Regions from separate parts of the Stenotrophomonas sp. FW305-C-20-S1 genome, predicted to be linked through region 2. Evidence: predicted binding sites of a transcription regulator. Region 2 holds the regulator's gene; each other region holds the start of a gene.
What was found. The regulator HrcA, encoded in region 2, represses chaperone genes, less so after heat shock. The targets are predictions, from matches to a motif close to TTNGCACTCNNNNNNNNNGAGTGCNAA.
Positions count from the first base shown of each region.

Region 1 (2,266 bases), on a different contig from region 2:
GTCGCCGAAGCCCGGCGCCTTGACGGCCACGACCTTGACGATGCCGCGGATGGTGTTGACCACCAGGGTCGCCAGCGCTTCGCCTTCGACTTCCTCGGCAACGATCAGCAGCGGCTTGCCAGCCTTGGCGACGCCTTCCAGCACCGGCAGCAGGTCACGGACGTTGGAGATCTTCTTGTCGTGCAGCAGGATGTACGGGTCATCCAGGTCAGCGGTCTGCGACTGCTGGTTGTTGATGAAGTACGGGGACAGGTAGCCGCGGTCGAACTGCATGCCCTTGACCACGTCCAGCTCGTTGTCCAGGCCCGAGCCTTCTTCAACGGTGATCACGCCTTCCTTGCCGACTTCCTTCATCGCGTTGGCGATGATCTGGCCGATCGACTCGTCCGAGTTGGCCGAGATCGTGCCGACCTGGGCAATGGCCTTGTCGTCAGCGGTCGGCTTGGAGATGTTCTTCAGCTCGGCGACGGCAGCCACGACGGCCTTGTCGATACCGCGCTTGAGGTCCATCGGGTTCATGCCGGCAGCAACGGCCTTGGCGCCTTCGCGGATCAGGGCCTGGGCCAGCACGGTGGCGGTGGTGGTGCCGTCGCCGGCGTCGTCGTTGGTACGCGAGGCGACTTCCTTCACCATCTGCGCGCCCATGTTCTCGAACTTGTCAGCCAGTTCGATTTCCTTGGCGACGGACACGCCGTCCTTGGTGATGGTCGGGGCGCCGAAGCTCTTCTCGAGCACGACGTTGCGGCCCTTCGGGCCCAGGGTGGCCTTGACGGCATTGGCGAGAACGTTGACGCCGCGCACCATGCGCGAACGGGCGTCTTCACCGAAACGAATATCCTTGGCAGCCATTGCGTTTACCTCATTGGTAGCGCCGGGCCATGCCCGGCGGCTGGGTGTTGGAATCAGGGGATGAAGCAGGTCGCGCCGACGCTCAGCCGATGACGGCGAGCACGTCGTCTTCGCGCAGGACCTTGTACTCGACGCCTTCGCTCTTGTACGAGCTGCCGGCGTACTGGCCGTAGATGACCTTGTCACCGACCTTCAGCGACGGAGCGCGCACGTTGCCGTTGTCCAGCGGCTTGCCCGGGCCCACGGCCACGACTTCACCCTTGGTGGACTTTTCCTTGGCGGAGTCCGGGATCAGGATGCCACCGGCGGAAACTTCGTCGGCTTCGATCGGCTTGACCACAACGCGGTCGTGCAGCGGCTTGATGCTCATGTGGGACCTCTTAAGTTATTGATTGGTCTGAAAAAGTCCGGCGATGTTAGCACTCGCACCAGGCGACTGCCAGCAACGCGCGTGAAAAAGCCCGACAGGTCGGGAGCACGACAGAGATGGAGACCTCCGGAGGCCTTTCAAGGCCCGCCCCCGAAATTTTTCCCGGCGGCCCGGCGGCACTCCATCCCCGCGCGGACGCCTTTATAGGGATGCGTCGCGGCAAGCCAAGGGGGAATTGGCCACCATTTGGTGACCGCCGTCGCACTGTCAGATATCTGGCGTTCATTTACGACAAAGTGTCACCGGATCGGCTTTAGGGTGGCCCGGCATTCCCAATCACAAGGAGTAGTCGATGCGATTGCTGTCCCCGCTCGCCGCCGCCTGCCTGCTGGCCCTGGCTGCCGCGCCGGCCCAGGCCGAGGTCTTCATCAACGAACTGCACTACGACGACAGCACCGCTGCCGGTGACGTCGGCGAAGCCATCGAAGTGGTCGCCACCGCCGGCGAAGACCTGTCCGGCTACCGCCTGTACCTCTACAACGGCAGCAACCCGTCGGCCGCCACGGTCTACGCCAACAACGCGGTGCCGGCCGGAACCGCGGCCAGCTGCGGCAGCGCCACCCTGGCGGTGGTCACCTACCCCAGCAACGGCCTGCAGAACGGTGCCAACGACGGCATCGCCCTGGTCGACGCCAGCGGCAAGGTGGTCCAGTTCCTCAGCTACGAGGGCGCGATCACCGCTTCCGGTGGCCCCGCCGCCGGCATGACCAGCCAGAACATTCCGGTTGCCGAAACCAACAGCACCGCGGCGGGCACCTCGCTGCAGCTGACCGGCAGCGGCAGCCAGTACGCGCACTTCACCTGGGCCGAATCGGCCAGGCAGACCTTCGGCAGCTGCAACAACAACCAGACCTTCAGTGGCGGCGGTACCCCGGGCCCGAACACGCCGCCGTCGGTGTCCACCACCACGCCGGCACAGGGCAGCAGCACCTTCCCTGCCGCCGCCGACCTGGAAGTGGTGTTCAGCGAGACGGTCAACCTCGCCAG
Region 1 covers NZ_JBYTEK010000032.1:46,608-48,873, forward strand. Annotated here, with positions in the region: gene groL (chaperonin GroEL) at 1-849, opposite strand, end outside; gene AC3WTC_RS15865 (co-chaperone GroES) at 932-1,219, opposite strand; gene AC3WTC_RS15870 (endonuclease) at 1,572-2,266, shown strand, end outside.
Region 1: AC3WTC_RS15865 (co-chaperone GroES) is a predicted target of HrcA. The motif match lies at 1,266-1,292, and genes of this name have one in related genera.

Region 2 (2,266 bases):
GGCCGGTGGATGAATGGGATGTGGGGGAGGCTCGTGGAACATTCAAGCCATCCCCCGAACGCTGTGTTTCCGTTCGCCCAACACGTTCAGCGTCGGTCATGCCGATGCCCCGGTCGCGGCGGGAAAACCCGCGCCAGGCCAGGCCCGGCGCCCGCGGTCAATCGGCGGCAACCACCACCAGCGCCGGCCGCAGCAGGCGCTCGTTGAGCAGGTAGCCCTTCTGGAACACGGTCACCACGCTGCCCGGGGCGGCGCCGGGGGCAGCGACCTGGCTGATCGCCTGGTGGTGTTCCGGGTTGAACGGCTGCCCGGTCGGGTCCAGCAGCACCAGGCCGTTGTCACCAGCGACCTTCAGCAGCTGCTTGTAGGTCAGCTCCAGGCCCTCGCGAAGCGGATGGGCATCGTCGCCGGCGGCCTTGAGGCCGGCATCGAGGCTGTCGAATACCGGCAGCAGTTCGCCCAGCAGCTTCTCGTTGGCGAACTTGCGCGCCTGTTCGATGTCGCGGGCCACGCGCTTGCGCTGGTTGTCGAGGTCGGCGCGCTCACGCAGCGCTTCGGCCTTGACCTGCTCCACTTCGGCACGGAGCTGTTCGATCTGTTCGTTGACGCCCTCGGCGGCAGCTGCGTCGGCGGCGGCCTGCTGGGCGGCGATGTCTGGCTGATCTTGATTCATGTCTGGGTCCCTGGCGGTCACTCTCCGCCTCCACCCACCCTAGTGTGGGCGGGATGCTGCGTTTCAAGCGTCCGATGCACCCGGAGTTCGCCCGCCCGGCGAAAAGGCCGCGCCGAGCACATCGGCGGTGGCCTGGACCAGCGGAATCATGCGGTCGTAGGCCATCCGCTTCGGCCCGATCACGCCCAGCACGCCCAGTACCTGGCCGTTGGCGGTGTACGGCGCGGTGACCAGCGAGACGCCCTGCAGGGGTACCACGCCGGTTTCCTCGCCGATGAAGATGCGCACGCCGGGGGCCTGGATGGTCCGCTCCAGCAGCTGCAGGATCTCGCGCTTGCTGGAAAACAGCTCGAACAGCTCGCGCAGGCGCTCCAGGTCGGACAGGTCCTGCACCCCCATCAGACGCGTCTGGCCGGCCACCAGCATGTCGTCGGCCGGCGGCTGCAGGGCCTGCTCGGCCAGCTCGACGCTGTGCGCCAGCACCTGTTCCAGCTCGGAACGGGCGTCGCGCAGCTCCAGCAGCAGGCGGGTACGGATCTCGGCCAGGGGCAGCCCGGCAAAGTGGGCATTGAGGTAGTTGGCCACCTGCTCCAGCTGCCCCGGTGCGAAGTCCTGGCGCGTCTCGATCACCCGGTTCTGCACTTCATTGTCGGCAAACACCAGGATCGCCAGCACCCGGCGCCCGTCCAGCGCCACGAAATCGATCTGGCGGAAGGCGAACTGCTCGCGGCGCGGCGCGCTGACCACGCCAACGAAGTGGCTCATCGCCGACAGCAGCTCCGACGCACTGCCGAGCAGCGCCTGGGTACTGCCGCCTCCGGCCAGCTCCTGACGCAGTCGGGCCAGCTCCCCTTCGCCCGGCGGCTGCATCTGCAACAGGCTGTCGACGAACACCCGGTAGCCATGCGCGGTCGGAATCCGGCCCGCCGACGTATGCGGCGAGGCCAGCAGGCCCAGGTCTTCCAGGTCACCGAGGATGTTGCGGATGGTGGCCGGACTGACCTCCAGGCCGGCCACGCGCGCCAGCGTCTGCGAACCCACGGGCTCGCCATCCTGGATGTAGCGCGCGATCAGCGTGCGCAGCAGGTGCCGCGCGCGCGGGGCAAGTTGGTCGGGAGAACCGTGCATGGAATCAACCTGTGAGACAGGGACATTAGATAATGGCGACGCATCCCCTTGGCAAGTCATTGGACGACCCCGCCGCGCGTGCTAGCGTTGCGCGGCTGCAGACACCCCCTTACCCATGCTCAGACATCTTTCAATCAAGGATTTCGCCGTCGTCCGCGCCACCGAACTGGAGTTCGGGCCGGGCATGACCGTGGTTTCAGGCGAGACCGGCGCGGGCAAATCGCTGATGGTCGACGCTCTGGGCTTCCTGTCCGGCCTGCGCGCCGACAGCGGCGTGGTCCGCCATGGCGCGGCCCGGGCCGAACTGTCGGCCGAATTCGCGCTGGACCAGCTGCAGGCCGCCCGCCAGTGGCTGGCCAGCAATGAGCTGGACGATGAAGACCAATGCCAGCTGCGCCGCGTGATCCGCGCCGACGGCGGCTCGCGCTCGTGGATCAACGGTCGCCCGGTCACCCTGGCGCAGCT
Region 2 covers NZ_JBYTEK010000002.1:95,630-97,895, forward strand. Annotated here, with positions in the region: gene grpE (nucleotide exchange factor GrpE) at 158-673, opposite strand; gene hrcA (heat-inducible transcriptional repressor HrcA) at 737-1,801, opposite strand; gene recN (DNA repair protein RecN) at 1,917-2,266, shown strand, end outside.

Region 3 (2,266 bases), on a different contig from region 2:
AGTACGTCACCGACTACTTCGACAAATCGCTGGGCCACGAGGCCCTGGCGACCTTCGTGCGCGGCTACGTGCAGCCGCAGACCATTCCCGGCGCGACCATTCTCTACATCGAGGACAGCCGGGTGGTGGCCGAGGCGACCAAGCGCATGCTCGAGCGCCAGCAGCTCAACGTGATGCATGTGGTCAGCGCCGAAGAGGCGTTTACCCTGCTCACCGCCGAATCGCTCGGGCGCAGCCGCCATCGCATCGATCTGGTGCTGACCGATGTGACCCTGAAGGGAGAGCTGAGCGGCCGCGACGTGGTGCAGCGCGTGCGCGTGGACTTCGGCTACGGCAAGCGCCGCCTGCCGGTGCTGGTGATGACCGGCGATGGCAATCCGCACAACCAGACCGGCCTGCTGCAGGCCGGCGCCAACGATCTGGTGCTGAAGCCGATCGAAGAGCGCCTGCTGATCACCAAGGTGCTGTTCCAGCTGCGGCTGGCCCGGTTGAATGATGGACCCCTGTTGCGATGACGTGTTGCGATGATCGATGAAGTAGTGGACACCCCGGCGATCCAGCTGGAACCGAGCTGGAAGCAGCGTGTGGGCGATTACCTGCTGCAGCCGCAGATGCGCGAGCTGTCCAGCTTCCTGCGGCAGCGCAAGGCCAGCGGTGCGGCGGTGTTCCCGCCTGGACCGCAGATCTTCGCCGCCTTTGATGCGACCCCGTTCGATCAGGTGAAAGTGGTCATCCTCGGCCAGGACCCGTACCACGGCCGTGGGCAGGCCCATGGCCTGAGTTTCTCGGTGCAGCCGGGCGTGCCGGTGCCGCCGTCGTTGTTGAACATCTACAAGGAAATCGAGGGTGACCTCGGTATTGCCCGCCCGGACCACGGCTGCCTGATCCCGTGGGCGCAGCGCGGCGTGCTGCTGCTCAACGCGGTGCTGACGGTGGAAGAGGGCAAGGCCGGTGCGCACCAGGGGCGCGGATGGGAAGGCTTCACCGACCACGTGGTGGACGTGTTGAACCGTGAGCGCGAGGGCCTGGTGTTCGTGCTCTGGGGTGCCTACGCGCAGCAGAAGGGCAAGGTGATCGATACCGGCCGCCACCGTGTGCTGAAAGCCCCGCATCCCTCGCCGCTGTCGGCCCACCGCGGCTTCCTCGGCTGCCGTCATTTCTCGATGGCCAACGAGTACCTGCAGCGCCGCGGGCAGGCGCCGATCGACTGGTCGCTGCCGCCGCGGGCGACGCTGGCGCCATCGGGCTGAACGGCGAACAACGCTGCCCCCTGTTGAATGGGCGAAACCGCCACCTGTTCAGCTGCCTTTGACCCGGAATAGCCGGGCTTTCCGGGCTAGTGGGTTGAATTCCAAGGGATTGTGTATCCCGAAAAGCGCGCTCGCCACTGTCATCAAATCGCGTTACGGTAGGGTTCTGTTTGGGACCAGTGTTTCATCAGTGGAATGCTGGAACTTTTTCCTCCTTTAGCAGTCCAAATCCCAGACTGCTAAGATGGGTGCCTATGAGCCAGAACACCTCTACTGCCCTTGTGGCAAACAATCTGCCGATTCCCAGTGCGCTCGGTTCGCTGGACGCCTACATCGGTGCCGTGCACCAGATCCCGGTGCTGTCGGTCGATAACGAACAGGACCTGGCCCGTCGCTTCCGCGACGGCAACGATCTGGACGCTGCCCGTGAGCTGGTGCATTCGCACCTGCGCTTCGTGGTGCACGTGGCCCGCGGTTACAACGGCTACGGCCTTGCGCTGGGCGACCTGATCCAGGAAGGCAACATCGGCCTGATGAAGGCGGTCAAGCGCTTCGACCCCGACATGGGCGTGCGCCTGGTGTCCTTCGCCGTGCATTGGATCCGTGCCGAGATGCACGAGTTCATCCTGAAGAACTGGCGCATCGTGAAGGTCGCCACGACCAAGGCGCAGCGCAAGCTGTTCTTCAACCTGCGCAAGTCGAAGAAGCGCCTGGGCTGGATGAACGCGGCCGAAGTCAGTGCGGTGGCCAAGGACCTGAACGTGTCCGAGCGCGAGGTGCTGGAAATGGAATCGCGCCTGTCCGGCCGCGATATCGGTTTCGATGCCCCCACCGATGAAGACAACGACCACGCGCCGCCGTCGCCGGCTGCGTATCTGGTGGCCAATGACGAAGATCCGTCGATGGCCTACGAGCGCGAGGACAGCGAAGACAACCAGATGCAGCTGCTGCGCGAAGGCCTGGCGGAACTGGATGCGCGTTCGCGCGACATCATCCGCCGCCGTTGGCTGGATGCG
Region 3 covers NZ_JBYTEK010000045.1:20,713-22,978, forward strand. Annotated here, with positions in the region: gene AC3WTC_RS18300 (response regulator) at 1-515, shown strand, start outside; gene ung (uracil-DNA glycosylase) at 525-1,250, shown strand; gene rpoH (RNA polymerase sigma factor RpoH) at 1,505-2,266, shown strand, end outside.
Region 3: rpoH (RNA polymerase sigma factor RpoH) is a predicted target of HrcA. The motif match lies at 1,467-1,493, and genes of this name have one in related genera.